DNA from 2 places in the Cobetia sp. LC6 genome. Region 2 is predicted to be linked to the other one. Evidence: predicted binding sites of a transcription regulator. Region 2 holds the regulator's gene; the other holds the start of a gene.
The links. The regulator LexA, encoded in region 2, represses DNA repair genes until DNA is damaged. The targets are predictions, from matches to a motif close to TACTGTNTANNTANACAGTA.
Positions count from the first base shown of each region.

Region 1: recA (recombinase RecA) is a predicted target of LexA. The motif match lies at 5,396-5,415, and genes of this name have one in related genera.

Region 1 is NZ_JASSPL010000006.1:80,481-95,588, forward strand. Features, by position in the region: gene QQF40_RS09140 (aspartate kinase) at 1-442, opposite strand, end outside; gene alaS (alanine--tRNA ligase) at 552-3,155, opposite strand; gene QQF40_RS09150 (regulatory protein RecX) at 3,398-4,042, opposite strand; gene recA (recombinase RecA) at 4,215-5,282, opposite strand; gene QQF40_RS09160 (CinA family protein) at 5,498-6,034, opposite strand; gene mutS (DNA mismatch repair protein MutS) at 6,201-8,780, shown strand; gene fdxA (ferredoxin FdxA) at 9,041-9,364, shown strand; gene eno (phosphopyruvate hydratase) at 10,612-11,901, opposite strand; gene kdsA (3-deoxy-8-phosphooctulonate synthase) at 12,004-12,855, opposite strand; gene pyrG (CTP synthase) at 12,987-14,627, opposite strand; gene QQF40_RS09190 (glutamate synthase small subunit GltD family protein) at 14,822-15,108, opposite strand, start outside.
Region 2 is NZ_JASSPL010000001.1:214,909-230,016, forward strand. Features, by position in the region: gene QQF40_RS00970 (isochorismatase family protein) at 1-619, shown strand, start outside; gene QQF40_RS00975 (methylglyoxal synthase) at 887-1,360, opposite strand; gene pyk (pyruvate kinase) at 1,440-2,909, opposite strand; gene topA (type I DNA topoisomerase) at 3,667-6,309, shown strand; gene QQF40_RS00990 (DUF6586 family protein) at 6,309-6,788, shown strand; gene QQF40_RS00995 (hypothetical protein) at 7,041-7,280, shown strand; gene lexA (transcriptional repressor LexA) at 7,383-8,012, opposite strand; gene QQF40_RS01005 (TetR/AcrR family transcriptional regulator) at 8,553-9,230, shown strand; gene QQF40_RS01010 (L,D-transpeptidase) at 9,230-9,772, shown strand; gene nagZ (beta-N-acetylhexosaminidase) at 10,032-11,177, shown strand; gene QQF40_RS01020 (mechanosensitive ion channel family protein) at 11,226-12,572, shown strand; gene QQF40_RS01025 (hypoxanthine-guanine phosphoribosyltransferase) at 12,553-13,134, shown strand; gene QQF40_RS01030 (S-methyl-5'-thioinosine phosphorylase) at 13,423-14,160, shown strand; gene mfd (transcription-repair coupling factor) at 14,353-15,108, opposite strand, start outside.

The sequences.
Region 1 (15,108 bases), on a different contig from region 2:
GCGTCGTGATGTTGCCCTCCTCATCGACACCCTGGAAGCCTGCCACCACGACCACCTTGCCATCGTCGAGGTCTTCACGCAGGTCATCGGTATCGATGCGCTGGATACGCGCCTTGGTGTGCGCGCTATCGGTGCGGATTCCCACCTGCGCCCCCGTGTAGGAGGTCGCGTCGACGCCGATCTTCTGCAGCGCCATGGCCAGCAGGGAAATGGTGACCTGCTCGCCAGTGGAGACCAGCATGTCCATCTCGCGCGGTGTCGGGTCATCATTGATCTCGCTGGCGAGACCGATCAGTCGGTTGGTCTCGCCACTCATGGCAGAGACGACCACGACAATCTGATGGCCTTCATCGCGGAATCGCTTGACCTTCTCGGCGACGGCCTTGATCCGCTCCACCGAGCCGACCGAAGTGCCTCCGAACTTCTGAACGTATAGCGCCATGTGCGTTTCCGTTATCCGTGTCCGTTTGCGTTGTCCCCACATGAAGCTCATGTGAGCCCAAAAAGAGGCCGGGTCTCCCCAGGAGGAGCCCGGCCTTCATCTTGTACTGTCAGCCCAGCTGGGCGTCTACCCATGATGGCACACCGGCCAGTGCACCCGGAAGCGAGGCAGCATCACTGCCACCGGCCTGGGCCATGTCAGCACGACCGCCACCCTTGCCGCCGACCTGCTCGGCCACGTGGCGTACCAGGTCACCCGCCTTGACGCGCGAGGTCAGGTCGTCGGTGACACCGGCGATCAGGCTGACCTTGTCACCGTCCGCGACGCCGAGCACCAGGATGCCGGAACCGAGCTTGGACTTGAGGTCATCCATCAGGCCGCGCAGCTCCTTGCCGGAAACGCCTTCGACCTGTTTGGCCAGCACCTTGATGCCCTGGACATTCGCGATGTCGCTGAGCATGTCGCTGGCCGAGGCAGATGCCAGCTTGGCCTTGAGGCGCTCAAGCTCCTTCTCGAGGCCGCGGTTGCGCTCCAGCAGGCTGCCAACGCGCTCCTCGACCTGTTCCGGCTTGGCCTTGAGACGCTCACCGAGGCGAGTCAGGGTCGCTTCCTGCGCAAGCAGGAAGTCACGCGCGGCGCGACCGGTGATGGCCTCGATACGACGCACGCCGGACGCGATACCGGTTTCGGCGAGAATGTGCATCTGGCCGATGTCGCCGCTGCGCTTGACGTGAGTCCCGCCGCACAGCTCGATGGAGAAGGCGTCCTGACCGATGGTCAGCACGCGGACCTCCTCACCATACTTGGCATCGAAGAGTGCCGCTGCGCCGCGCGCCTTGGCCTCATCGAGGCTCATGAACTCGATGGTGGTCTCGGCGTTGGCGAGGATCTGCGCGTTGACGATGCGCTCGACCTCGGACAGCTGCTCGGCCGTCATCGCTTCAAAGTGGCTGAAGTCGAAGCGCAGACGCTCGGCCGTGACCAGCGAGCCCTTCTGCTGAACGTGCTCGCCCAGCACCAGACGCAGCGCTTCGTGCAGCAGGTGCGTGGCGGAGTGGTTGCGCACGGAAGCCGCACGCAGCTCGGCATCGACCTGCGGACGCACCTTGTCACCGACCTTGAGAGCGCCTTCGATCAGCACACCGTGGTGCAGGTGATGGCCGGTCTGCTTCTGGGTATCGCTGACCTGAAAGCGGCCGCCATCCAGATGCAGATAGCCGGTGTCACCGGCCTGACCACCTGACTCGCCGTAGAACGGGGTGGTGTCGAGCACCACGATGCCCTTGGTGTCCACCTCGAGTTGCTCGACGGCATTGCCTTCGGCGTCGAACAGCGAGGTGACGGTGGCTTCCCCTTCCAACTGGTCGTAACCGGTGAAGACAGTCTCGCCTTCCAGCACCAGGTTGGCGGAGTAGTCGCCGCCGAAGTTGCTGGCGGCACGGGCGCGATCACGCTGTGCTTCCAGGGCCGCCTGGAAACCTGCCTCATCGAGGATCAGCTCGCGCTCGCGGCAGATGTCGGCGGTCAGGTCATACGGGAAGCCGTAGGTGTCGTAGAGCTTGAAGATGGTCTCGCCGTCGAGGGTATTGCCCTCGAGGCCAGCGATGGCTTCTTCCAGAAGCTTCATGCCATGTTCCAGCGTACGCGCGAACTGCTCTTCTTCCTTGAGCAGCACCCGTTCGATCTGCTCGCGTGCGGCGCGCAGTTCCGGATAGGCATCGCCCATCTCGCTGTCGAGAGCCGCGACCAGCTTGTAGAAGAAGCTGCCACGCGCGCCCAGCTTGTGACCATGACGCACGGCGCGACGGATGATGCGACGCAGCACGTAGCCACGGCCTTCGTTGGAGGGCAGCACGCCATCGGCGATCAGGAAGGCGCACGAGCGGATGTGGTCAGCCACCACACGCAGTGACGGCGTGGCGATGTTGTCGTGACCGATGATCTCGGCCGCGGCGGCCAGCAGATTCTGGAACAGGTCGATCTCGTAGTTGGAGTGCACGCCCTGCATCACGGCCGCGACACGCTCCAGGCCCATGCCGGTATCGATGGACGGCTTGGGCAGCGGGTGCAGCGTACCCTCGGCGTCACGGTCGAACTGCATGAAGACCAGGTTCCAGATCTCGATGTAGCGATCGCCATCTTCGTCCGGGCTGCCCGGCGGGCCACCGGCGACGTCTTCGCCATGGTCATAGAAGATCTCGGAGGACGGGCCACACGGGCCGGTGTCGCCCATCTGCCAGAAGTTGTCCTCGTCGAGACGCGAGAAGCGGTTCTGATCGATGCCGACCTCGTTGAACCAGATATCACGGGCTTCGTCATCGCTGACGTGCACGGTGACCCAAAGCTTCTCCTTCGGCAGGCCGAGTTCTTCGGTCAGAAACTTCCAGGCGAACTGGATGGCTTCACGCTTGAAGTAGTCGCCGAAGCTGAAGTTGCCCAGCATCTCGAAGAAGGTGTGGTGACGGGCGGTATAACCGACGTTGTCCAGGTCATTGTGCTTGCCACCGGCGCGCACGCAGCGCTGCGCGGAGGTCGCACGGCTGTAGCCACGCGGGTCACGACCCAGGAAGACATCCTTGAAGGGCACCATGCCGGCGTTGGTGAACAGCAGGGTCGGGTCGTTGTTCGGCACCAGAGAGCTGGTGGGAACGATGGTATGGCCCTGCTTCTCGAAATAGGTCAGGAAGGCGTTTCTGATTTCTGCGCTTTTCATAGAGGTTCCGTAGCGATGTGCGTAAAGACGCTCCGGGGGTCTTCTGCATGACTTCCGCATGGTTTCTGCATATTCATCCATGTGGGTATGCATGGAGGTGCAATGAAAAGCATGAAAGAAGGCGCCTGCCCCGTGCCGTCGCAAGACGACCTAGTATAACGTCTGTTCGCGCAAGCTAAAGGGGGGGAAATGTCCTGAAGCGCCGGTTTGCGCGTCATGAGAGCCAAACAGATGCTCGCCAGCTAGCCATCTTCCTCCTCATCACTCCAGGCGGACTCCATGGCATAGCGCAGCTGCTCATAGTCGAAGCCGCGCTGGAGCAGAAAGCGTTCGCGCCGTGCGCGCTCCTTTTGTCCCTCGCCGGGGCCGGAAAAGCGCCTGGCCAGCGTCTCGCGCGCCAGCTCGAAGAAATCCACCGCCTCGACATGGCCGAAGGCATCCGGCGTCGGGTCACTGGCGGCACGCATGACGGCATTGAGCGTCTCGCTATCGATACCACGCTGGCGCAGCTCCTGCTGGATACGCCTCGGCCCCTGCCCGCGCAGGACGCGCGTCCGCAGGAAGCTGGCGGCAAAGCGCTCATCGGATTGCAGGCCCTCCTCGGCCATGCGCTCCAGCACCTCCTCGATCAGCAGCTCGACCTCATCGCGACTCAAGGTCGCCTGCGCGCCCTCCTCGCCCGCGGCTTGCCGCTCTGCCAACTCGTCATCGCTGACCGCCCGCAGGTAGTCACGCTCCTTGAGATAGTCGTGCAGCTCACGGCGACTATGTTCGCGGCGCGCCAGTCGCGCGATGGCATCATTGCGCGCACGCCGTTGCGGCGTCATCGCACCTGAGTCGAGCGGTTGATATTCAGGCCCGCCCATTTCAGCGCTGTCATCGTGCATGGTCATGCTCTCCGGGGTTGAGCAGAAGGACATCGATGGACGTGAACGCAAGGCGCCCGCCTCCGAGTCATCGGGGCGGGCGCCTTGCGTTCATCGCACCGGGTCGGAAACGACACGCTGAGATGACGCCAGCCTGACGGCCGGCGCTCTTGCTCTTTCTTCTGGACGAGCCTCAATCGAGATCGATATCCAGGTCGTCTTCACTCTCGGCGGCCGCGGCCTCTTTCGACTCTTCCTTGGCTTCCGGGGCTGCCAGCAACTGGGCGCGGATCTGGGTTTCAATCTCCTCCATGATGGCGGGATTGTCTTCCAGGTACTGGGCGGAGTTGGCCTTGCCCTGGCCGATCTTGCTGCCCTGATAGCTGTACCAGGCACCTGACTTGCCGACCAGACCACACTGCACACCCAGGTCGATCACCTCACCGGCGTGATAGATGCCCTTGCCGTAGAGAATCTGGAACTCGGCCTGACGGAACGGCGGCGCGACCTTGTTCTTGACGACCTTGACGCGGGTCTCGTTACCGGTGACTTCATCACCGGACTTCACGGAACCGGTACGACGGATATCCAGACGCACGCTGGAGTAGAACTTCAGTGCGTTACCGCCAGTCGTGGTTTCGGGGCTGCCGAACATCACGCCGATCTTCATGCGGATCTGGTTGATGAACACCACCATGCAGTTGGCGTTCTTGATGTGACCGGTCACCTTGCGCAGCGCCTGGGACATCAGACGCGCCTGCAGGCCAACGTGTGAGTCACCCATCTCGCCTTCGATCTCGGCACGCGGCGTCAGTGCTGCCACGGAGTCGACGATGATGACGTCAACACCGCCGGAACGTACCAGCATGTCGACGATCTCGAGCGCCTGCTCACCGGTGTCCGGCTGGGAGACCAGCATCTCGTCCAGATTGACGCCCAGCTTCTCGGCGTAGGACGGATCCAGTGCGTGCTCGGCATCGATGAAGGCACACACCTTGCCCTGCTTCTGCGCCTGGGCGATGACCGAGAGGGTCAGTGTCGTCTTGCCCGAGGATTCCGGGCCGTAGATCTCGACCACGCGCCCGAAGGGCAGGCCGCCGATGCCGAGTGCGATATCCAGCCCCAGAGAACCGGTGGAAACCGACGGGATGGCCACACGCGGGGCATCGCCCATGCGCATGACGGCGCCCTTGCCGAACTGGCGCTCGATCTGGGACAGCGCCGCGTTCAGCGCCTTGGTACGATTGTCGTCCTTTGCCATGTGGCCTCCTGTCGAACGGCGGAGCCACACGGGCTGCCACCTGGAATAGAGAATTCTGTCACTGAGAGCTGAGCAGACACCGTCAGACTAGCGGCTGAGGTGCCGTGGCAAAACCCTGTATACATGGACAGTATAATGCCGCAAGTTGCGTCGCTCTGCCAGTCCGGTGGTGCGCTTTTTCAGGCAGCACCCCCAACGCGGGGCTTGCATCGGACTCACGCGTCTTCGGTGCCGATCTGCAAGGCCTCCACGCGCTTGATCAAGCCCTGCAACGCCTCCCGCACGGCGGCGTCACGCACCGCCTGCCGGTCGCCGGGAAAGTGACAGCAGCGTGCCTGCTGGCGCGCCTCGCTCCCCCACGCCAGCCACACGGTGCCGACGGGCTTCTCGTCACTTCCCCCGCCGGGGCCGGCCACGCCGCTGATCGCCACCCCCAGCTCAGCGCCGCTGTCGCGACAGGCGCCCCGCACCATCTCGCACACGACCGCCTCGGAGACGGCGCCGAAAGTTTCAAGCGATGCCTCACTGACCCCCAGCAGCCGCTGCTTGGTGGCATTGGAATAGGTCACGTAGCCCGCATCGAAATAGCTGGAGCTGCCGGCAATCGCCGTGATCGCGGCACTCACGCCGCCCCCGGTGCACGACTCGGCGGTGGTGACGCGCACGCCGCGCGCGATCGCCAGCGCCTGCAACTGCTCAGCCAGAGCATTCACGCACGCAGCCTCGGGTGTCGTACCAGTCAATTGGCTCACGAACTTTCTCCCTGTAAAGGTCATCAAGTGAAAAGGGCAGCGAGCATGAGACATCACAGGCATTGGAGCCGGCCGCGCCAGTCCGTAGAATATCGCGCATCCCGCATGCCGTGTTCTCGCATGTGTGCTTTTTCCCATTGCAGTGCAGTCAAGGAAGTCCATGGCCATGGCCAAGAACAGCGCGCCCCAGATGACGCCGATGATGACGCAGTACATGAAGATCAAACGCGAGCACCCCGGCGTGCTGCTGTTCTATCGCATGGGCGACTTCTATGAACTGTTTCATGAGGACGCAAAACGCGCAGCACAACTGCTCGATATCACGTTGACGGCGCGCGGCAGCTCCGGCGGTTCACCGATCCCCATGGCAGGGGTGCCCTACCACAGCGCCGAAGGTTATCTGGCACGTCTGGTCAAGATGGGCGAATCGGTGGCCATCTGTGAGCAGATCGGTGACCCGGCGACCAGCAAGGGGCCTGTCGAGCGCAAGGTGGTGCGTATCGTCACGCCGGGGACGCTGCATGATGAGGCGCTGCTGGATGCCAGCCGCGACAACCTGCTGGTGGCGCTGCACCGTGATGGAGAGACCTGGGGCCTGGCCGCTCTCGAGCTCTCCTCCGGTCGCTTCAGCGTGCTCGAGGTCAATGGTGATGACGAGCTGCTGGCCGAGATCCAGCGCCTGTCGCCTGCCGAAGTCATGGTCGGCGAAAGCCGTACCCTCCCCGCCAGCCTGTCCTCGCGCCCAGGCCTGACCCGCCAGAGCGATTGGCACTTCGATCACGAGACTGCCTTGCGCCTGCTGTGCGATCAGTTCGGCGTCCAGGACCTCAACGGCTTTGGCTGCAGCCACCTGACGCGCGCCGTCACGGCAGCCGGTGCCCTGCTCGACTATGCTCGCGACACCCAGCGCACCGGCCTGCCCCACGTGACCGCGCTGGCCGTCGAAAGCCGCGATGACTCGGTGGTGATCGATGCCGCCAGCCGCCGCAACCTCGAGATCGATACCAACCTGGGTGGCACCGGCGACAACACGCTGGCCAGCGTGCTTGACGTCACCGCGACCGCGATGGGCTCACGCCTGCTCAAGCGCTGGCTCAACCGCCCGCTGCGCGATCAGCGCCAGATCGGCCAGCGTCAGGCGGCGGTACAGCGTCTACTGGATGGCGACTACCCCTTCGAACTGCAAGGCCTGCTCAAGCGCATCGGAGATGTGGAGCGCATCCTCGCCCGTGTCGCGCTGCGCAGCGCACGCCCCCGGGACATGGCACGCCTGCGCGATGGTCTCAACACCCTGCCCGAGCTGCGCGCCGTGCTCGCCAGCGTCGAGAAAGGCAGCGCCATCGATGACCTGCGCGATGCCATCCGCCTGTTCCCGGCACTTTCCGCGATGCTCAGCGAGGCGCTGGTCGAGAATCCGCCGGTGGTGCTGCGCGATGGTGGCGTGATCGCCGATGGCTACGACGATGAGCTGGACGAGTATCGCGGCCTGTCCGAGAACGCCGGCCAGTATCTGGTCGCACTCGAGACTCGCGAGCGCGAGCGCACCGGCCTGAGCAACCTCAAGGTCGGCTACAACCGCGTGCATGGCTACTTCATCGAACTGCCGCGCTCGCAATCGGCCGAGGCCCCGCCGGAATACATCCGTCGCCAGACCCTCAAGAATGCCGAGCGCTTCATCATCCCCGAACTCAAGGAATTCGAGGACAAGGCGCTGTCCGCCAAGTCCAAGTCACTGGCGCGCGAGAAGCTGCTGTATGAGCACCTGCTGGATGATCTGAATACCGAACTGGATGGCCTGCAGCAGACGGCCCGTGCGCTGGCATCACTGGATGTGCTGACCGCCTTCGCCGATCGCGCCGCCGCGCTCGATTTCGTGCGTCCAGAACTCAGCGAGACCCCGGGCATCGACATCGAAGGCGGCCGCCATCCGGTAGTCGAACATGTCAGCGACCATCCCTTCGTCCCCAACGATGTGCGCTTCGATGATACGCGGCGCATGCTGGTGATCACCGGCCCCAACATGGGCGGTAAATCCACCTACATGCGTCAGACGGCACTGATCGCTCTGCTCGCGCATACCGGCAGCTTCGTGCCGGCGACGCGCGCCTGCATCGGCCCGCTGGATCGCATCTTCACGCGCATCGGCTCATCGGATGACCTGGCCGGCGGCCGCTCGACCTTCATGGTCGAGATGACCGAGACCGCCAGCATCCTGCACAACGCCACTGACGAGAGCCTGGTGTTGATGGATGAGATCGGCCGCGGCACCTCGACCTTCGATGGTCTGTCACTGGCATGGGCCAGCGCCGAGCATCTGGCGCGCACGCGTGCCTTTACCCTGTTCGCGACCCATTACTTCGAGATGACGGCGCTGCCCGAGCATGCCGATGCCGTCGCCAACGTGCACCTGACGGCCGCTGAGCACGGCGATGGCATCGTCTTCATGCACCGCGTCGAGGAAGGCCCTGCCAGCCAGAGCTATGGCCTGCAGGTGGCCCAGCTGGCCGGGGTGCCGCAGAGCGTCATCCTGCGCGCGCGCGAGAAGCTGACCAGCCTGGAGCAGCAGGAAATCGATCGCCCACAGGTGGCGCGCGAGGATGCGCTGGGCCAGCCGGTACCGCAACAGAATGACCTGTTCGCGGCACCGCCGCATCCGGTCGTCGAAGCCCTCAACGGCCTTGACCCGGATGATCTGAGCCCCAAGCGAGCGCTGGAGCTGATCTACGAATGGCACCGGCAGCGCTGAGTGCCGTCACGCCTGCTCCGAGAAGGAACGGCAAGGCTCAAGAGTGAATGGCAAGACTCGACAGCAACCTTCGGGCATAGCACCATTCCAAAACGATCCGCCCCTGCTGATTGCGGGGGCGGCAGAGCGCCACTAGAATAACGCCTTATAACATCTGCGCCGCTTATAACCTGAAGGCCATGATGTCGCCGAGACGACACATGGTGGGCGCCTGGACCACGACCTACGAGAGAGACGCCAATCCGCGTCAGGAGACCTGCATGGCATTCATCGTCACCGAGAACTGCATTCGCTGCAAATACACCGACTGCGTGGAAGTCTGCCCGGTGGATTGCTTCTACGAAGGCCCGAACTTCCTGGTGATCAACCCGGATGAGTGCATTGACTGCGCGCTGTGCGAACCGGAATGCCCCGCCGAAGCCATCTTCTCCGAGGATGAAGTGCCGGAGAACCAGAAGGAATTCATCGAGCTGAATGCCGATCTGGCCGAAGTCTGGCCGAACATCAGCGAGAAGAAGGACGCCATGGAAGACGCCGAGAAGTGGGATGGTGTCGACGGCAAGCTTGAGTATCTGGAGCAGTAAGCCCCTCAAGTCACCCGCATCTCGCGTGGCTAGCGGCTTGCCCGCCCTGACAGGGCAAAGCCCGGCTCTGACGACAGAAACGGCAGCGATTCCCCCGGGAGCCGCTGCCGTTTCTGTATCTGATGCCTGAAGCCTGTGCCTGAAGAGCTCGCGCTGAGAACTCCTCCCCCCCCGACCTCCAGACATAAAAAAAGGGCGACCCCGTAAGGTCGCCCGCTCCAAGCGTGTCCCTGTCGATCCATCCTGGATCGCACTCCTGAGTGCTGTCCCTGCCCTTCACGACATCCTGTCATTCGGGGCGCACCGTCACGCGTGGCGGGCATTGCAGCACTGCTCGCGCAGCTGTCCCACCGCAATGCCCGTTAGTGCAGATATTTGCCTGTCCTGCTGTCCTGCCCATGCATTGCCCGGCGTCCTGCCTTTACCGCTCCCTGCCTGTGCAGCTGACAGCCTCACGACATTCCTTGTCCGACTATCCTTGTCGTGGCTTCCTGCCACTTGATGCTGCCGCTGTCTGCCCCATCATTCCTGACACAGATGATGTCCCGTCATCCGTCACTTCCTGTGAAGGGCAAGCTTCCTGACTGCATATCAGAGCCTGGGGCTCTTCGACACTCCGTGTCGTTATCGTGCTTCCTGCCTGTGTGGCGCTTCCCATCGCCGACGGATCATCCTGATCCTGACACACTCCGGTGTCATGCCCGCCATCCTTGCTTCCTTGGCATCTCTCGCCTGACTCCTTCAAGCGAAGATATGCAGCTCTCTGCTACCGACGTCCATGCCAGGTCCTTTTCCGCCGAGCGTCCTGCTCAGCGGGGCGAAACGTCCTGTCTCGCCATCAAGTCTTTTCTGATCATCCCGTTGGCATCCTGCCGAGACTGCGGTGTCCCGCCGCACCCTCACGTCCATGCAGCCATTCTGGGCAGCATTCGCCGGCGAGGCAACTAGCCAAACCTCTTACCCCGCTATACCCGAACAGACCATCAGAGAAAATATATTCAATAAAAACAAGTAGATAATGAAGAACATACGTTCATATCCGCAGGCGACTCGCAGTCAGTGTCTCGATTGTCCTGCGGAATTTGTAAGAGATGACTTACACGAGATCAGTGCCTGGAAGCGGTCCATTTCCTGCCTCCCCACTCATTCATCGCCTGCAATGCACAACGGGGCCGTGCCAGAAGGCACGACCCCGTTGCAAGTTACCTCTACGGTGCTGGGCGCTGAGCCCCTCGCACCACGGGCAATTACTGACCCTTGATCTCTTTCAGACCGTTGTAAGCCACGTCTCCCAGCTGCTGCTCGATCACCAGCAGACGATTGTACTTGGCGACACGATCAGAGCGGCACAGAGAACCGGTCTTGATCTGGCCAGCACAGGTACCGACGGCGAGGTCGGCGATGGTGGTGTCTTCGGTCTCGCCACTACGGTGGGAGATGACCGCGGTGAAGCCGGCGGCCTGCGCCATCTTGATCGCATCCAGAGTCTCGGACAGTGAGCCGATCTGGTTGAACTTGATCAGGATGGAGTTGCCGATGCCTTCATCGATACCGCGGCTCAGGATGCGCGTATTGGTGACGAACAGGTCGTCGCCGACCAGCTGCACCTTGTCACCCAGCTCGTCGGTCAGCATCTTCCAGCCTTCCCAGTCGGACTCATCCATGCCGTCTTCGATGGAGGCGATCGGATATTCCGCGGCCAGGCCCGCCAGATAGTCGACGAAACCACGTGCGTCGAAGCTCTTGCCTTCGCCGGACAGGTTGTACTGACCGTCCTGGTAGAACTCGGAAGACGCGCAATCCAGCGCCAGAGTCACATCGGTGCCCAGGGTGTAGCCCGCATCGCTGACGGCCTGCTTGATGACGGCCAGTGCTTCGGAGTTGGACGCCAGGTTCGGAGCAAAGCCACCTTCATCACCCACGGAGGTGCTCAGCTCGCGCCCCTGCAGCACCTTCTTCAGCGCGTGGAAGATCTCGGCGCCGGTGCGCAATGCTTCACGGAAGGTCGGCGCGCCGACCGGCTGGACCATGAACTCCTGGATGTCGACGTTGTTGTCGGCATGCTCACCGCCGTTGATGATGTTCATCATCGGCACCGGCATGGAGTACTGGCCCGGCTGGCCGTAGAGCTCAGCGATGTGAGCGTAGAGCTCGATGCCCTTGGCCTGCGCTGCCGCCTTGGCAGCCGCCAGAGAGACGGCAAGAATCGCGTTGGCACCCAGCGATTCCTTGTTCTCGGTACCATCCAGCGCCAGCATGGCATCGTCCAGCGCGCGCTGGTCGAGTGCATCCATGCCCACGAGGCGCTCGCGGATCGCGCCATTGACGGCTTCGACTGCCTTCAGCACGCCCTTGCCCAGATAACGGCTCTTGTCGCCATCACGCAATTCCAGCGCTTCACGCGAACCGGTGGAGGCACCGGAAGGCGCGCAGGCACTGGCGCGTTGGCCACCTTCCAGCACGACCTCGGCCTGTACGGTCGGGTTACCACGGGAATCGAGCACCTCAAGGGCGCGGATTTCGACGATATTGGCCATCTTGTGTCGTCCTCTACACGGGGGATTGAAACACCACGACGGGCATCTTGCCCATAGTGCAAAAAGGCCGCTCACACAGAGGTGAACGGCCAGTAGTCCTGCTCAACGAATGTCCAGCGGCGCGAAGCCCTTGACCAGCGCATCCAGCGATTGCAGCTGGCGCAGGAAGGGTTCGAGCTGGTCCAGCGGCAAGGCGCAGGGGCCGTCACACTTGGCGTTGTCCGGGTCCGGATGCGCTTCGAGGAACAGACCCGCAAGCCCCAAGGCGACACCGGAGCGTGCCAGATCGAAGACCTGCTCACGGCGCCCGCCAGCGGAATCGACTCGCCCGCCCGGGCGCTGCAGCGAGTGGGTGACATCGAACAAGACCGGCAGGCCGCTATCCTTCATCTCGGCCATGCCGAGCATGTCGACCACCAGGTTGTTGTAACCGAAGCTGGAGCCACGCTCGCACAGCAGAATCCGGTCATTGCCCGCTTCACCGCACTTGGCGACGATATGGCGCATCTCGTGCGGCGCGAGGAACTGCGGCTTCTTGACGTTGATGACGGCGCCGGTGCGCGCCATGGCCACGACCAGGTCCGTCTGCCGCGCCAGGAAGGCCGGCAGCTGAATGACATCGGCCACTTCCGCCACGGCTGCCGCCTGATGCGGCTCATGCACGTCCGTGATGATCGGCACACCGAAGCGCGACTTGATCTCGGCCAGAATCTCGAGCCCCTTCTCCATCCCGGGTCCGCGGTAGGAGTGCATGGAGCTGCGGTTGGCCTTGTCGAAGCTGGCCTTGAAGACGTACGGCATGCCCAGGCGTGACGTCACCTCGACGTACTGCTCGGCGACTTCCAGCGCCAGCTCCCGCGATTCGAGCACGTTCATGCCACCGAAAAGCGTCATCGGACGATCGTTGGCGACTTGCAGACCCGCAAAGTCGATCACGCGTTGTTCGTTGCTCATCTCTGCACCGTCCATCAAATCGTTGTCCATCGGCAGTCTGCCTGATGATGCTCTGGCGAACATCAAGACCTGCAACCACCACGCAGAAGACCTACGGGCGCCACCCGAGGTGGCGCCCGCTCAACACCCTATCACTCGCCGCGAGTACGCGCCGCCTTGTGATTGAGCGCGGCATTCACGAAGCCGGTGAACAGCGGATGGCCATCACGCGGCGTGGAGGTGAATTCCGGGTGGAACTGACATGCCACGAACCATGGGTGATCCGGCAGCTCGACCATCTCGACCAGCGAGTTGTCGACGCTGCGACCGGAGAAGATCAGGCCCGCTTCTTCCAGGGCCGGCACGAACTGGTCATTGACCTCATAGCGGTGACGGTGACGCTCGACGATCTCGTCGCTGCCATAGGCCTGATGCGCCTTGGAGCCGTTGAGCAGGCTGCAGGCCTGACCGCCAAGACGCATGGTGCCGCCCAGATCAGACGCCGCATCGCGGGTCTCGATCTTGCCTTCCGGCGTCAGCCACTCGGTGATCAGACCGACCACCGGGTGCTGGGTGTCATGGGTGAATTCGGTAGAGTTGGCATCGCTCCAGCCCGCCACATTACGTGCGAACTCGATGACGGCAACCTGCATGCCCAGGCAGATGCCCAGATACGGCACCTTGTTCTCACGCGCGAAGCGCGCGGTGGCGATCTTGCCTTCCACACCACGCTCGCCGAAGCCGCCCGGCACCAGCACCGCGTCCTTGCCGATCAGGCGGTCGGTGCCGTTGCGCTCGATTTCCTCGGAGTCGATGAAGTCGACGTTGACCTTCACACGCCCCTGGATACCGGCGTGGGTCAGCGCCTCGTTCAGCGACTTGTAGGCGTCGAGCAGCTCCATGTACTTGCCGACCATCGCGATGTTGATGGTCTTGAGCGGGTTGAGCTTGGCGTCGAGCACCGCGACCCATTCGGACATGTCGGCCTCTTTGGCCTCCAGGCGGAACTTGTCGCAGACGATCTCATCGAGGCCGGCTTCGTGGAGCATCAACGGAATGCGATAGATGGTGTCAGCATCCTGCAGTGAGACGACGGCACGCTCTTCGACGTTGGTGAACAGCGAGATCTTGCGACGCTCGCTTTCCTCGATCTCGACTTCGCTGCGGCAGATCAGGATATCCGGCTGGATACCGATGGAGCGCAGCTCCTTGACGCTGTGCTGGGTCGGCTTGGTCTTGGTCTCGCCAGCCGTCTTGATGTACGGCACCAGCGTCAGGTGCATGAAGAGCGCACGCTCGCCACCCAGCTGCGCACGCAGCTGACGGATGGACTCCAGAAACGGCAGCGACTCGATGTCACCCACGGTACCACCGATCTCGACCAGTGCGACGTCATACCCTTCACCACCGGCGATCACGCGGCGCTTGATCTCGTCGGTGATGTGCGGGATGACCTGCACCGTTCCACCGAGGTAGTCACCGCGGCGCTCCTTGCGCAGCACGTGCTCGTAGACACGGCCGGTGGTGAAGTTGTTGCCCTGGGTCATGCGCGAGCGGATGAAACGCTCGTAGTGACCGAGGTCGAGGTCGGTTTCCGCGCCATCTTCGGTGACAAAGACTTCGCCGTGCTGGAACGGGCTCATGGTGCCCGGATCGACGTTGATGTACGGATCCAGCTTGAGGATGGTGACCTTGAGGCCACGGGCCTCGAGAATAGCCGCCAGCGAAGCGGATGCGATGCCCTTGCCAAGCGAGGACACAACGCCGCCCGTCACGAAGATAAATCGTGTCATGGAAACCTGCCGAAAACGTGAGCTGTAGGAGAGATCCGGGGGGAACGGATCAGGATGGGTCGCCAGTCTAGCGGAAAGGCTGCTCCGGCTCAATTTGAATGCCACCATCTGCCCTTCTCGCGCCACCATCCGATGCACCGTCATAACGCATCAGGCCCGCCATGGCGGGCCTGATGCGTGACGTCAGTTCACCTTTACACTTCCAGGAAATCAAGAATCCCTTCAGCGGCACGGCGCCCTTCATCGATGGCGGTCACCACCAGGTCGGAGCCGCGCACCATGTCACCGCCAGCGAACACCTTGGCGTTGGTGGTCTGGAAGGCATGACGCTCGGCGCTGGTCGCGATGCGGCCACGCTCATCGACGGCGATGTCGAAGTCGGCGAACCACGGTGCAGGGCTTGCCTGGAAGCCGAAGGCCACGACCACGGCATCCGCCGGCAGAATCTCTTCAGATCCCGGCACCACTTCCGGACGCTGAC
Region 2 (15,108 bases):
CTGTCAGGTCGCAGGAGGCGCTCTGGCGCCTCAGGCGACCAATGCTCAGGTCAGCAGGATGATCGCACTCAGTGATACGCTGGCGCGGACCTTCAGTGAGCGCAGACGCCCCATGCTGGCCTTCATCGATTCCCACGCGCCGGGCAAGCCGGAGCCGCCTTATCCCGCCCATTGTGAGCAGGGCAGCGGCGAGGGTGAGCTGGTGGCGGAACTTGCCTGGCTGGAGGAGGAGCCGCAGGCCACGCTGGTGCGCAAGGACTGCATCAATGGCTATGTCGGCGCGATTGATCCCCATACCCAGGTCAATGCGCTGCAGGATTGGGTGAGCGACGAAGGGCTGGAAACCCTGGTCGTGGTAGGCATCTGCACCGATATCTGCGTGATGGACCTGGTATTGACGTTGCTGTCGGCGCGCAATCACGGCCTGCTGGGCAAGGTGCGTGACATCATGGTGCTGGAGCCCGGCTGTGCCACCTACGACCTACCGGCCCAAGTGGTTGAACAGCTGGGGCTTCCCGATACGGCGACGCATCCCCAGGCAGACAGTCATCACATCGGGCTTTACTGCATGGCGTCGCGCGGTGCGGTCATCGCCAGTCAGCTTGAGCTGACCTCTTGAGCAGATGTCGTGGGCTGCTGTCATGGGTTGAGCCGCATCTCTCGAAAAGTGTCGCCGCACAGAGGAATAGACGAATAGAAGGGTAGGCGAATAGAGAGATATTGAAGAGAGAGGAGGGCGACGCCAGGAAGGCGAAATTTCGCCACATGTCGCGCAGGCAATACCGCCCGTCTGCGCAAAAGGTAGTTTGATTACAACATCTGGCCATGAAAACGCCGCCTCTCTTGCGAGCAGGCGGCGTTTTCATGGGGCGACAGCCAGCGTCATTCAGGCGCGGGTGCTGACCCAGTCATTAGCGTCCGGCACGGCCACTTCGACTTCCTCGGAGATCAACTTCGAGTGGAAGAGGAAGTCCGCGCTGGCCGCATTGCTGGCGACCGGCACGTTCCACAATGCCGCCAGGCGCAGCAGCGCCTTGACGTCAGGATCGTGCGGCATCGGCGCGAAGGGGTCCCACAGGAAGACCAGCAGGTCCAGATTGCCTTCGGCGATACGCGCGCCGATCTGCTGATCACCGCCCAGCGGGCCGCTCAGCAGGCCCTCGACCTCGAGGCCCAGCTCCTTGCTGATGCGGCGGGCAGTCGTGCCCGTGCCCAGCAGCTGGTGACGGGACAGCTCATCGCGCCAGCGATTGGCCCACGCCAGTATTTCATCCTTCTTGCCATCGTGCGCCACCAGCGCAATGCGCTTGCGTGCTGGCAGGGTGCGCCGTGCCTGGCGCTTGGGTCGTTGTTCGCTCATTCCCTGGCCTCCTGAGGATGGGGCAATGTCGCTGTCCTCCCGCCCCGAAAGGCCTGGGGCGGGAGGCCAGCGAGGCCGATCAGTCGATGGTGCTGCCGACAGTGACGATCTTCATGGTGTTGGTGCCGCCATGTGCGTTCATCTGGTCGCCACGGGTCAGGATCACCAGGTCACCGCGAGTCGCGATGCCGCGAGCTTCCAGTTCCGCGATGGCGCGGCGGTTGATTTCCGCCGCCGGCAATTCGCTGGAATCGAAGGGCAGTGACACCACGCCACGGTAGAGCGCCATGCGACGCTGGGTCTTCTGATCCTGTGCCAGGCCGACGATTGGCAGGCCGGAGCGGATGCGCGAGGCGATCAGCGGGGTATAGCCGGATTCCGTCATGCACACGATGGCCACGACACCGGTCAGGTGGTTGGCGGCATACATCGCGGACAGCGCGATGGTCTCGTCGGTCTTGCTGAAGCCTTCGTGGATGCGGTGCTGGGATTCCTGCGCGGCACGCTCACGTTCGGCACCCAGGCAGACGCGATCCATGGTCTCGATGGTCTCGACCGGGAAGTCGCCAGCGGCGGTCTCGGCCGACAGCATCACGGCGTCGGTGCCGTCGAGCACGGCATTGGCGACGTCGAAGACTTCTGCGCGGGTCGGCAGCGGCGCGCTGATCATGGATTCCATCATCTGGGTGGCCGTGATGACCACGCGGTTGAGGCTGCGCGCGCGGCGGATCATGCGCTTCTGCACACCGATCAGCTGAGCATCGCCAATCTCGACGCCCAGATCGCCACGCGCCACCATCACGCCTTCACTGGCGAGGATGATGCCATCCAGCACGGCGTCGTCGGCGACGGCTTCGGCGCGCTCGACCTTGGCGATCAGGCCGATGTCACGGCCTTCCTCGCCCAGCAGTTCACGTGCCAGCTGCATGTCGGCGCCGCTGCGCGGGAAGGACACGGCCAGATAGTCGACACCGATATCGATGGCGGTCTTCAGATCAGCCTTGTCCTTGTCGGTCAGGGCTTCGGCAGACAGGCCACCGCCTTGCTTGTTGATGCCCTTGTTGTTGGACAGCTTGCCGCCGACCTTGACGGTGGTGTGGATCTCGTTGCCCTTGAGCTCATTGACCTCGAGCACCACACGGCCATCGTCGAGCAGTAGCACGTCGCCCGTGGCAACGTCATCGGCCAGTTCCTGGTAGTCACAGCCGACGCGCTCGGCGGTGCCTTCATCTCGGCCCAGGCCGATATCGAGGATGAACGACTGGCCTTCGCTCAGCTTGACGGCGGTATCCTTGAAGCGCGCGATGCGGATTTTCGGACCCTGCAGGTCGCCCAGCACGGCGACGCTGCGGCCCTGGGCGGCGGCGGCCTGGCGTACGGCCTCGGCGCGCATGCGGTGATCTTCGGGGCTACCGTGGGAGAAGTTGAGGCGTACCACATCGACTCCGGCACGAATCATCGCGTCGAGCACACCCGGCTTGTCACTGGCAGGGCCGAGAGTGGCGACAATCTTGGTGCGGCGGATCGGGCCGTTGAACGCGTGCGGCATGAAAGCATACTCCTTGAACACTGGCGTGATGGACTGGCTGAAAACGCAAACCAGGTTGTTGTCATTTTACTACATTGAAGGCTGAAAGGGAGCCTGTCGAGTATCGTCGGCTGTCGTTGTCCATTCTCGTGATCACGATCGGGACTGCAAGGGGGGCGTGAAGTCTGCCGAGAGATTGTTGCGAATACGTTGCCGTGGGTACGCGGACACGGGCTGGGGCCTGAGGGTCTGTCGCGCTACGTCATGCGGGGCGGCCCGCCATTTCGACGCCTGACAGCCAGGCGTCGCAGGCTCTGCGGCAGCGTCGTGGTGACCGCCCCGTCACGCCAATGTCCGCTGGCTGGCTTTCACTGACAGCCATTCCAGTGCTACCTATATAGTGGCAATACCCTGCTGAGCGAAATTTCCGCTCATCGGCCCAGCGCAGGCCCCTGTACCGGACCCGTTGACCGCGGTCATGTGCTGGTGACCTATGCTCAAACCCGGCTCGGAGGCCGGATTGCCCGCGACCACATGCCTGACGGCTGTCGATGTCATTCGGCGCAAGCCGCATGCTGACGTGGCGGGTGGCAGGGCATGTCTCGAGGCTGTCGCAGAGGCACCCTGTCGAGCCGTCCCGTCGAGGCGTCAGTCTCAACATTGCTGGTCAGCGCTGAAATGCTGGGGTAGGGTAGGCGCATTTTTCGGCTGGGACAAAACCCAGCGCGACGAGTCATTCGCCGGCGCAATCAGCGCCGGCCAGGAGATGCGAGCAACCATGGGCAAGTCACTGGTGATCGTCGAGTCGCCTGCCAAGGCCAAGACCATCAACAAGTATCTCGGCAACGACTTCGTGGTGAAGTCGAGTGTCGGGCACATCCGCGACCTGCCGACCAGCGGTAGCGGCAAGCAGGCCACCGACCCCAAGGAACGTGCCCGTCAGGCGGCGGAGACTCGCAAGATGTCGCCCGAGGCCAAGGCGGCTCACAAGGCACAGAAGGCCAAGACCCAGTTGATCCGCCGCATGGGGGTCGACCCGGAGAATGGCTGGGAGGCGCATTATGAGATCCTGCCCGGCAAGGAGAAGGTCGTTTCCGAGCTGACGCGTCTGGCCGAGAAGGCCGACACCATCTATCTCGCGACGGATCTTGACCGCGAAGGTGAGGCGATTGCCTGGCACCTGCGCGAGACCATCGGTGGCGACGATTCGCGTTACAAGCGCGTGGTGTTCAACGAGATCACCAAGAAGGCGATCACGGCAGCCTTCGATGAGCCGGGTGAGCTGAAGATGGACCGCGTGCATGCCCAGCAGGCGCGCCGCTATCTGGATCGCGTCGTGGGCTTCATGGTCTCGCCGCTGCTGTGGGCCAAGGTCGCCCGTGGTCTGTCCGCCGGTCGTGTGCAGTCGGTCGCCGTGCGTCTGATCGTCGAGCGCGAGCGCGAGATCCGCGCCTTCATCCCCGAAGAGTTCTGGGATGTCCACGCTGAGCTGGCCGCCGCCAGTGGTGAGGCGATCCGTTTCGAGCTGGCACGTCAGGATGGCAAGGCCTTCCGTCCGACCAGCGAGAAGGAGACGATGGATCGCATCGCGGCGCTGCGCACCGCCAGACTCGCGATCACCAATCGTGAAGACAAGCCGACGCGCTCCAAGCCGAACGCGCCATTCATCACCTCCACCCTGCAGCAGGCGGCCAGTGGTCGTCTCGGCTTCTCGGTCAAGAAGACCATGATGATGGCCCAGCGTCTCTACGAGGCGGGTTACATCACCTACATGCGTACTGACTCGACCAATCTGTCGGCGGACGCGGTGGCCACGGCGCGCGACTTCATCAGCGAAGAATACGGCAGCAACTACCTTCCTGAAGCGGCCAACGTCTACTCCAGCAAGGAAGGCGCCCAGGAAGCGCACGAAGCGATTCGTCCTTCCGAAGTGTCGCGCCGTGCGACGGATCTCGTCGGCATGGAGCGTGACGCCGAGCGTCTGTATGAGCTGATCTGGCGCCAGTTCGTGGCCTGTCAGATGCTGCCGGCCGAATACCTGTCGTCCACGCTGACCATCGAAGTGGATGGCTATGAGCTGCGCGCCAAGGGCCGTGTGCTCAAGTTCGACGGCTACACGCGTGTCATGAAGCCGATGGGCAAGAAGGAAGAGGACCAGTCGCTGCCGGATCTTGCCATCGGCGAGAAGCTGGACCTGGTCGAGCTGCAGCCGCTGCAACACTTCACCAAGCCCACGGCGCGTTACACCGAGGCCAGCCTGGTCAAGGAGCTGGAAAAGCGTGGTATCGGTCGTCCGTCCACCTATGCCGCCATCATCTCCACCATCCAGGACCGTGGCTACGTGGCGCTGGAAAACCGCCGCTTCTATGCCGAGAAACTGGGCGACATCGTCACCGATCGCCTCAGCGAGTCCTTCAAGGATTTGATGGACTTCGGCTTCACGGCGCGCATGGAAGACTACCTCGATGAGGTGGCCAACGGCGGGCGCAACTGGCGCGAGCTGCTGGACACCTTCTACGCCGAGTTCAAGGCCGAGCTGGACCACGCCCAGTCCGAAGAGGGCATGCGTCCGAACCAGCCGGTGCCGACGGACATCGCCTGCCCGACCTGCGGGCGTGAGATGCAGATCCGTACCGCCTCGACCGGGGTGTTCCTGGGCTGTTCCGGCTACAACCTGCCGCCCAAGGAGCGCTGCAAGACCACCATCGATCTGCTGCCGGGCGATGAGGCCGTGGCGGCCGATGCCGGTGAAGATGCCGAGACGGATGCGCTGCGCGCCAAGCGTCGCTGCCCGATCTGTGCCACCGCGATGGACAGCTACCTGATCGATGAGCAGCGCAAGCTGCACGTCTGCGGCAATAGCCCGGACTGTGTCGGTCACGAGGTCGAGGAAGGTCAGTTCCGCATCAAGGGCTACGATGGCCCGGTGATCGAGTGCGACAAGTGCGGTTCCGACATGCAGCTCAAGACCGGGCGTTTCGGCAAGTACTTCGGCTGCACCAACGAGAATTGCAAGAATACCCGCAAGCTGCTCAAGTCCGGTGAAGTGGCGCCGCCGAAGATGGACCCGATTCCGATGCCGGAACTTGCCTGCGTCAAGGTCGAGGACCACTACGTGCTGCGCGACGGCGCCAGTGGCCTGTTCCTGGCGGCCAGCCAGTTCCCCAAGAATCGCGAGACGCGCCCGCCGCTGGTCAAGGAGCTCAAGGCGCACGCCGACGAGTTGCCGGAGAAGTATCACTTCATTCTCGAGGCCCCGGATCAGGACCCGGATGGACGTCCTGCACAGATTCGCTTCTCGCGCAAGGTCAAGGCTCAGTACGTCATGACCGATGAAGATGGCAAGGCGACCGGCTGGAAGGCGACCTACGACAACGGCCGCTGGGTCGTCGAGGACAAGCGCAAGGGAGCCAAGAGCTGATGAGCCAGCGTGCCCGTACCAATCAGCTGCTGTATCAGGCCGAGTTGCTGCTGGCCCAGTCAGCGGTCTCTGGCGACGATGAGCATGCCGTGGCGCGTCGCATGGCCGGTGAAGAGGGCGCGCTCGCCCTGCTGGAGCTGGCGCTGGCCTCATTGCTGGAAGAGTGTGCCGTGACGGCGCGCTGGCCGCAGGGGAGCTGGCGCGAGCGCCTGGCCACACCACCGACGCCCATTGCCGAGGTCGAGCAGCTGCGCAGCCTGCTGGAACGTCCTGACAGCTGGTTGTCTGAGCTGATCGCGGATGTGACCCGTCTGCATGAAGAGGGTGGCGTCGCTCGCCGCGAGGAATCGCGTTCGCGGGGTGATGGTCTGATCATCGCGGCAGCCTCGAGCGACTCGCTGGCCGAGCGTCTCAGCGCCGCCATCACGGCATTCAAGGCGCTGCTGCCGCAGCTGCGCGAGTCGAGCGTCGAGTGGTAGGTCAAGGCGCTGATATGGCGCTGCACGTTGGTGATGACTGGCGCATGGCGATCGGGTGACGTTTCGCCTTCACGGGTGCTAGACTGATCGCATTGTGGCAAGCCCTGCACTCTCCGGTACGACCATGGCTCTGGCTGTGGTCGTACTTTTTTCTGCGTCGCTGATGGCAACGCGGTGCCGGGCTTGCCAGCCGTCGCGCTGACGATTACAACGACGCCGGTATCTCACGAGGTGCCGTGCAGGAGGAATGACGTGTCCGATCCCGCCGTACTTGAAATTGTGCAAATGGAAGATGGTGAAGTGATTCTGCGCGCCGCGGAAAGCGAAGGTGAGCCGCTGCTCAGCATTCGCATTTCAGACGAGGCCGCTGATCTGCTGCGTGACAATCGTTTCGAGGTCGCGCGTGAGATGATCGACCACGCCATCACCCGGACTCGCCTCTGGGATGGCGAAGAAGACGAGGATGAGCAGTCAGAAGGCATCGTGCACTGATGCATCGCTCGCGCTTCGCGCACAAAAAACCCGCCTCGAGGCGGGTTTTTTTGTGCAATGCGTGCGGCTTTTCTGTTGCTTAAAGCGCAGCTGGTCAAGACCTCAGTGCAGGCCACCATCGCGGATGACACCTACCCCGAGGCCCTCGATCTCCAGGCTGTCCGTGCGCAGGTCGACCTTGATCGGTGAGAAGTCCTCGTTTTCGGCTTCCAGCCACACATAGTGCCCGTCACGGCGGAAGCGCTTGACGGTGACTTCATCTCCCAGGCGTGCCACCACGATCTGCCCGTCACGCACGCTGGTGGTGCGATGCACGGCCAGCAGGTCGCCTTCCAGAATTCCCACATCCTTCATCGACACGCCGCGCACACGCAGCAGGTAGTCGGCAGCCGGCGAGAAGTAGTCGCTCGGCAGCGGGCAGTGACGGTCGATATGCTCGCTGGCAAGAATCGGGCTGCCGGCGGCCACTTCCCCGATCACCGGCAGACCATCGTTGGCGCTCTCGTCGACGTCAGCCAGCGACGGCACGCGAATGCCGCGTGAGGTGCCCGGCACCATCTCGATGGCGCCCTTGCGCTTGAGGGCACGCAGATGCTCCTCGGCGGCATTCGGCGAGCGGAAGCCCAGCGCCTGGGCGATTTCGGCCCGCGTCGGCGGGTAGCCAGAGGACTTGATGGTCTTGATGATGAAGTCGAAGACATCCTGCTGGCGCGGAGTAAGCGGCTGGGTCATGGCATTGCCTTTGGCCTGGGCGGCATCTTGAGCTGACGGCACGGGGTGTGCATCCATACAACTGTCATTGTATCCAGTCATGGCAGTCATGCAAGGCATCGTGGCTTGTGTGGAGGCCTCAAAGGGCAGGTAGTCGTCGAGATATCGCTGTCTGCCGACTTGGCTTGTCGATATCCAAGGCAAGCTGTCGAGAGGGCAATCCGGTGTGGCCCTGCGGGGTGGTCTGTCACCGAGCACGACGAGTCCTTGAATCGGAACGGTCTGCATTGAAGGAATATCAGGCTCGACTAAACCTTTGGCGTTTGAAACGCGAGAGAATTGTCAGTCGTGACATGGCGCGCTAGAATCAAAGTGTTTCAAACGAATGTTCGCCGATGGCAGTGTTCGGATGTGTCGTGCTCACGTGTGCCGTGGTCAAACGAGCCGATATCGTACGTGGCTTTCCGGTGAACCTGCACCACCTCATGAGAGAGTCGCCGCGCGGCGCTTGCGTCGTGACCTACGACTCCAGTCCTCTTCTACCTGACAAGGGTTCCGCCCATGGCCCAGACCGATACCGTTACCCGCATCCTCGATACTGCCGAGGTGCTGTTCGCCGAGCGTGGTTTCGCCGAGACCTCATTGCGCAACATCACCAGCAAGGCCAAGGTCAATCTGGCGGCGGTGAACTACCACTTCGGGTCCAAGAAATCGCTGATCCAGGCGGTCTTCGCGCGCTATCTCGATCCATTCAGCGAGCGTTTCCACGCGGCGCTCGACAGTGTCGAGCAGCAATACGCCGGGCGTCAGGTGCCGCTTGAGGTCCTGCTGGAGGTGATGGCGCGTACCGTGCTGGAGGTGCCGGCCGAGCGCAACAGCCTGCGCACCTTCATGCGCCTGCTCGGGCTTGCCTACACTCAGGGTCAGGGCCATATGCGGCGCTATATCCGCGAGCATTACGGCACGGTCTTCAGCCGCTTCGCCGAGCTTCTGAAGCTTGCGACCCCTGATCTGCCGGACAACGAGCGCTTCTGGCGCCTGCACTTCATGCTCGGTAGCGTGATCTTCACCTTCTCGGGCCTGGATGCACTGCGGGATATCGAGGAGGCCGAGTATGGCCATCACACCACGGTGCGTGAGCTGATCCAGCACATGCGTCCGGTGGTGGTCGCGGCGATGGCAGCGCCGTTGCCGGCCTCGCTCGGGGATGGTGAGGCGGTCACCCAGGCGGCCAGCTGATGGCCTGCTGGGTAGCGGTGGATCTCTCGCGCCAGAGCCTTGAGATACGCAATGACGCGCCGAGTGGCAGTCGTGATGCGCCGCCCTGCGCGGCTGCCCCTGACGCGCTGGTGCACGCCTGCGCGATCTCCAGCGGCCTCAACGGTATCGGCGAGCTCGATGGCAGCGGTTGCACGCCAACCGGCTGGCATGTGATTTGTGCCGCCATCGGGGCGGGCAATCCGCGTGGCGCCGTCTATCGCGGACGGCGCTTCACGGGCGAGGTATTCACCCCCGAGCTTGCCGAGGAGCATCCAGAGCGTGACTGGATCCTGACGCGCATTCTATGGCTCAGTGGCCGCGAGCCGGGCATCAATCGCGGTCGCAATGCCCGCGGTGAGCGGGTCGATAGCCTGCGCCGCTACATCTATTTTCATGGCACGCCCAGCACGGAGCCCATGGGGATAGCGGCGTCCCACGGCTGCATTCGCTTGCGCGATGATGACCTGCTGCGACTCTTTGCCGAGGCTGTGCCAGGCACTCCGGTGCTGCTGCATCCCTGAAGGCGTTGGTGTACGAGTCTGATACCCTCCATGAGCTGCCGCCGGAACCTGGGTGACAGCCCCTTGCCGGGGCGCAGCTGGCCGCGACTGTTCGATAGGGGTTCAGTCGGCTAGAATTGCGCCTTTCCTCGCGCTGGCAGCCTGATTCATCGTGTTTCTTCCAGGCTGCCGAGCCCCGTAAAAGACATGAAGTCCCGGCGGTCGTGAATCCTCTCTTCACGGGATATCACTGCCGCAGGCCATGGACAGGAAGGATGACATGACACAGCCACTGGGCTCCGTAATGGTCGATGTTGCGGGGCTGACCCTCGCCCGCGACGAACGTGAACTGCTGGCACGCCCTGCCGTCGGGGGCGTCATCCTGTTTGCGCGCAACTGTGCCTCTCCCGAGCAGGTACTGGAGCTGAGCCGCGAGATTCGCAGCGTCAATCCCCACCTGCTGATCGCCATCGATCAGGAAGGCGGGCGCGTCCAGCGCCTGCGCGAGGGCGTGACACGCCTGCCGTCGATGCGCAGCCTGGCGCAATGCTGTCTCGGGCGTGACTGTGATGGCTGCGGCGAAGACGCCCAGGCCGCAGGCCTGGGTCTGGCACGCGATGCCGGCTGGCTGCTGGGCATGGAAATGGCAGCCATCGGCTGTGATATCACCTTTGCGCCGGTACTGGATATCGATGTGGCTGGCTCGACCATCATTGGCGATCGCAGCTTCGGCGCCACGCCGGAAGACGTCATCGCGGTGGGCGGCGCCTTCATCGACGGGCTGCAGGAGGCGGGCATGTCCGCCGTCGGCAAGCACTACCCGGGGCATGGTGGCATCTCGGCAGATACCCACCTGGAACGCGTGGTCGACCCGCGTCCGTTCCGCGAGCTGCGCGAGCATGATCTCAAGCCCTTCGCGGCCCTCGCCGAGCGCCTGGGCGGCGTGATGCCGGCGCATGTGATCTATCCGGATTTCGATGCACGTCCCGCGGGCTTCTCGCCCAGCTGGTTGGGCCTGCTGCGCGAAGAGTTCGGCTTCAAGGGCGCCATCTTCTCCGATGATCTCGGCATGGCGGCGGCCGTCGCGGAAGGCAGCCCGGCAGAGCGTGCGCGCCTGGCGCTGGACGCTGGCTGCGACATGGCGCTGGTCTGCAATGACCCTGCCGCCGCGCGCGAAGTGCTCGACAGTCTCGATGATGATGAGCAGCGCCACCGAGGCAAGCGCCAGGCGCGACTGCGCTATGCACGGGCTCGCCCGACGCTGGATGGTCTGGTGGGGCTGTCACGCTGGCGGCGCACCCACGCGCGGCTCGAATCGATGGCGGCCAGTCAGGCATCACAGCAGGTCGCCATGCCTTCGGGCACGCTAGGCAGCACCGAGGCGTCTGACGCACGGTCGGCCTCTGAGTCCGGTAACGCGCAATAATCAGGCACGCGGTGCCTTTTTCGAGTCGAAGACTGGCAAGGAATTCCCATGGCTGAGCAATCCGCCACCGAGGCTGCTGCCGACAAACTGGCAGCGCCTGCCGAAGAGATGATCAATCAATGGGTCGAGCCGCTGCGGCAATGGGTCGAGCAGACCTTTGGCCTGCCACTGTGGGGCATCAATCTCGCTCTGCTGCTGCTGGCGGTGCTGTTGCTGCACCTCATCGAGCGAGTGGTGCTCACCCGCCTGGCGGCGCATGCCGAGAAGAGCCGCAACCTTTGGGATGACGCCCTGGTGCATGGCCTGCGTCATCCCTTGTCATTCTGGCTCTACAGCATGGGGGGGTTGCTGGCGCTCGGCATCATCGCCGGCCAGTTCAGCCTCGGCGAGGCCGAGAAGTACCTGGGCACGGCGCGCCAGATCGTGACCCTGCTGGCGCTGGCCTGGGCGTTGATCCGCATGGTCAAGCGCTTCGAGGCGCTGCGCACCATGCCGCCGCCCGGCACCAACGTCAACGCGATGGATGCCACCACGGCCTCGGCGATCAGCAAGCTGCTGCGTGCGGTCGTGGTCGTGCTGGTGGGGCTGGCCATCCTGCAGAATCTCGGCGTCTCGCTGTCCGGGGTGCTGGCCTTCGGCGGTGTCGGCGGTATCGCGGTCGGCTTTGCGGCGCGGGATCTGCTGGCCAACTTCTTCGGCGCCCTGATGATCCATCTCGACCGGCCGTTCAAGGTCGGCGACTGGATCCGATCACCGGACCGCGAGATCGAGGGCACCGTCGAGGATATCGGTTGGCGCCTGACGCGCATCCGCACCTTCGACATGCGGCCCCTCTACGTGCCGAACGCCATCTTCACCAGCATCTCGGTGGAGAATCCGTCACGCATGTACAATCGCCGCATCTTCGAGACCGTGGGGCTGCGCTATGAGGATGCCGCCCAGATCGGCCCCATCGTTGCCGCGGTACGCGAGATGCTGGAAGGCCATGACGAGATCGACCAGACGCGCACCCAGATCGTGAACTTTACCACCTACGGTGAGCACTCGCTGAATTTCTTCGTCTATGTCTTCACGCGCACCACCGACTGGGTGAAGTACCACGCGATCAAGCAGGATGTCCTGCTCAAGATGCACGACATCATCCGTGAGCATGATGCCCAGGTGGCGCTGCCTGGCCAGCGTCTGCATTTTGCCGATGTGCTGTCCTTCGAAGGGCACAACCATGAACACGACGCCGAGGCAGAGCATGCCGCGGCGTCATCAGACACGCAGACGCGCGGGTCCCGCCGCCGTTCTGATTCAACCGCCGCTGCTACATCCTCCTCTGCGCCCGTCCGGCGTGGAGATGAGGCCAGTGACACCCAGGAAACTCCCGATGCTGACTCCGACGCCTGAGACCCTCACCGCCCTGCATGACGAAATGCGTGAGGTGATGGACAATGCCGATTGCCTGATCCCGCAAGCTGACCTTGAAGTGGCACTCGACCGCATGGCCGTTGAGCTGACGGAACGCCTCGGCGATCGCATGCCGATCTTCTATTGCGTGATGAACGGCGGGCTGATCACCGCCGGCCAGCTGTTGACCCGCCTCGACTTCCCGCTGGAAGTCGATTATCTGCACGCCACTCGCTACCGTGGCGCGATGCGCGGCGGCGAGCTGTTCTGGCGCGTCAACCCGGAGCTGCCGATGGCCGGTCGCGACGTGGTGATCGTCGATGACATTCTCGATGAAGGCGGCACCCTGGCCGCGATCCTGGAGTATTGCCGTGAAGCCGGTGCGCGCAGCGTGTCCAGCTGTGTGCTGGTCGACAAGAAGCATGACCGCAAGGCCTACCCGGGCTTCAAGGCCGACTTCTGTGGCCTCGACGTCGAAGACCGCTTCCTGTTCGGCTTCGGCATGGACTACAAGGGCTACTGGCGTAACGCACCGGGCATCTATGCGCCCAAGGGGCTGTAACCCAGGGGCTGTAAGCCAAGTGTCTGTGACATGAGTCACCGGGTGGCAGTCGCCATCGCCTGCTGTCATCGCCATCACTTGCACTAGCCATCGCCACCGCTGGCACTCTTCACCACCCGCCCGGGCAACCGCGGCGGGTGGTGTCGTTTCCGGGGCCTTTTCTGTTCTCCTGGTGCAGAGCATGACGATTGTGCTTGTCGTTGTCGGTCGGCTCGGAGTAGCGTTCGCTGAGGATCGGAGTGTCCGGTCCCGGGAGATTCCTGCACATGGGTGGCAAGGAGGCGGGCGATGCTGGCGGTGATCGGTGGCACGGGGTTCGGTAGTTGGTCAGACATGGAAGTGCTAAAGCGCGGCGGGCAGGAAACGCCTCTCGGGGCGGCATCCTGTGGCGTCGTGGAAGGGCGTCTGAATGGGCAATCGCTGCTGTTTCTGGCGCGTCATGGTCAACCACACAAGGTGCCGCCGCACCGCATCAACTATCGCGCCAATCTATGGGCGCTCAAGCAGGCGGGTGCGACCCACGTGGTGGGGGTCAACTGTGTGTCCGGCATCGACCCGACGCTGGCCCCGGGCACGCTGGTGGTGCCGGACCAGTTGATCGATTACACCACCGGCCGTGAGGGGTCGTTCTTCGATGGGCGTTTCAAGCCGTTCCAGCATGTGTCGTTCGCCTGGCCGTACCACCGGGGCTGGCGTGAGGAGCTGCATGCGGCGGCGGCCGATGCGGGCCTGCCTCTCACGGCTGGCGGGGTGCTGGGCGTGGTGCAGGGGCCGCGGCTGGAAACGGCCGCCGAGATCCGCCTGATGGCCCGCGATGGCAATACCCTGGTCGGTATGACGGGCATGCCCGAGGCCGTGCTGGCACGCGAACTCGAGATGGAATACGCCAGCCTGTGTCTGGTGATCAGCCATGCCGCGGGTGTCGGCGAAGAGGAGCCGACCCGTGCGGGCACGGAATCCGTGATCGTGGCCGGCATGCCGAGGGTGCAGTGCTTGCTGGCAGCGCTGTTAGCGCGCCATGCCTGAGCTATTTGACCTCAGGAGGAGCGTGGGGGATGCGGTGGTTCAGGTAGGGGAGTGAAGAGGGTTTAGAGCAGGTAGTGGGTATGCTTGCACGAAATAACGGCCTGCATTCGCGATGCAGGCCGTTTTCATTTTTCGTTCAAGCTCTAGCTCACGCTCACGTGCATGCCCAGGCGCCTGACAGCGCAGGGCGCGTCAGGCCGCCTTGGTCTTGGCATTGAGCAGGTCCAGCAAGGTCTCGCAGAAGCTGAAGCGCTTCTCGGCGTCATCCATGTCGGTGGCGAAGCGCAGCGTGTCGGCGCCTTCCAGCTTGTAGACGTCTGACTGGCGCTGGATCAGGTTGACCAGTGTCAGCGGATCGACCGGCGTCTGGGCGCCGAAGATGATGCGACCACGCCCGGCGCCGGCCTCCAGCTTGATGATGCCCAGCGCCTGGGCGCGCTGGCGCAGCTGGGTCTGGCGGAACAGGGTCTTGACCGGTTCCGGTAGCAGGCCGAAGCGGTCGATCATCTCGACCTGCAGCTCGCGCAGGTCGCTTGCGTTCTCGGCATTGCTGATGCGCTTGTACATCATCAGGCGCTGCTGGACGTCGTGCAGATAATCGGCCGGAATCAGTGCCGGCAGGTTCAGGCTGACCTCGACGCCTTCATCCAGCGGCGACTCGATATTGGGCGTCTTGCCCGCCTTGATGGCCTTCACGGCGCGATCCAGCATCTCCATGTACAGCGAGTAGCCGATGGTTTCCATCTGCCCGGACTGCTCGTCACCCAACAGCTCACCCGCGCCGCGGATCTCCATGTCATGGGAGGCCAGCGTGAAGCCGGCACCGAGGTCCTGGGATTCGCTGATCGCCTCCAGACGCTTGACCGCATCGCGAGTCATCGCCTTGGGATGCGGGGTCAGCAGGTAGGCATAGGCCTGGTGATGCGAGCGTCCGACTCGGCCGCGCAG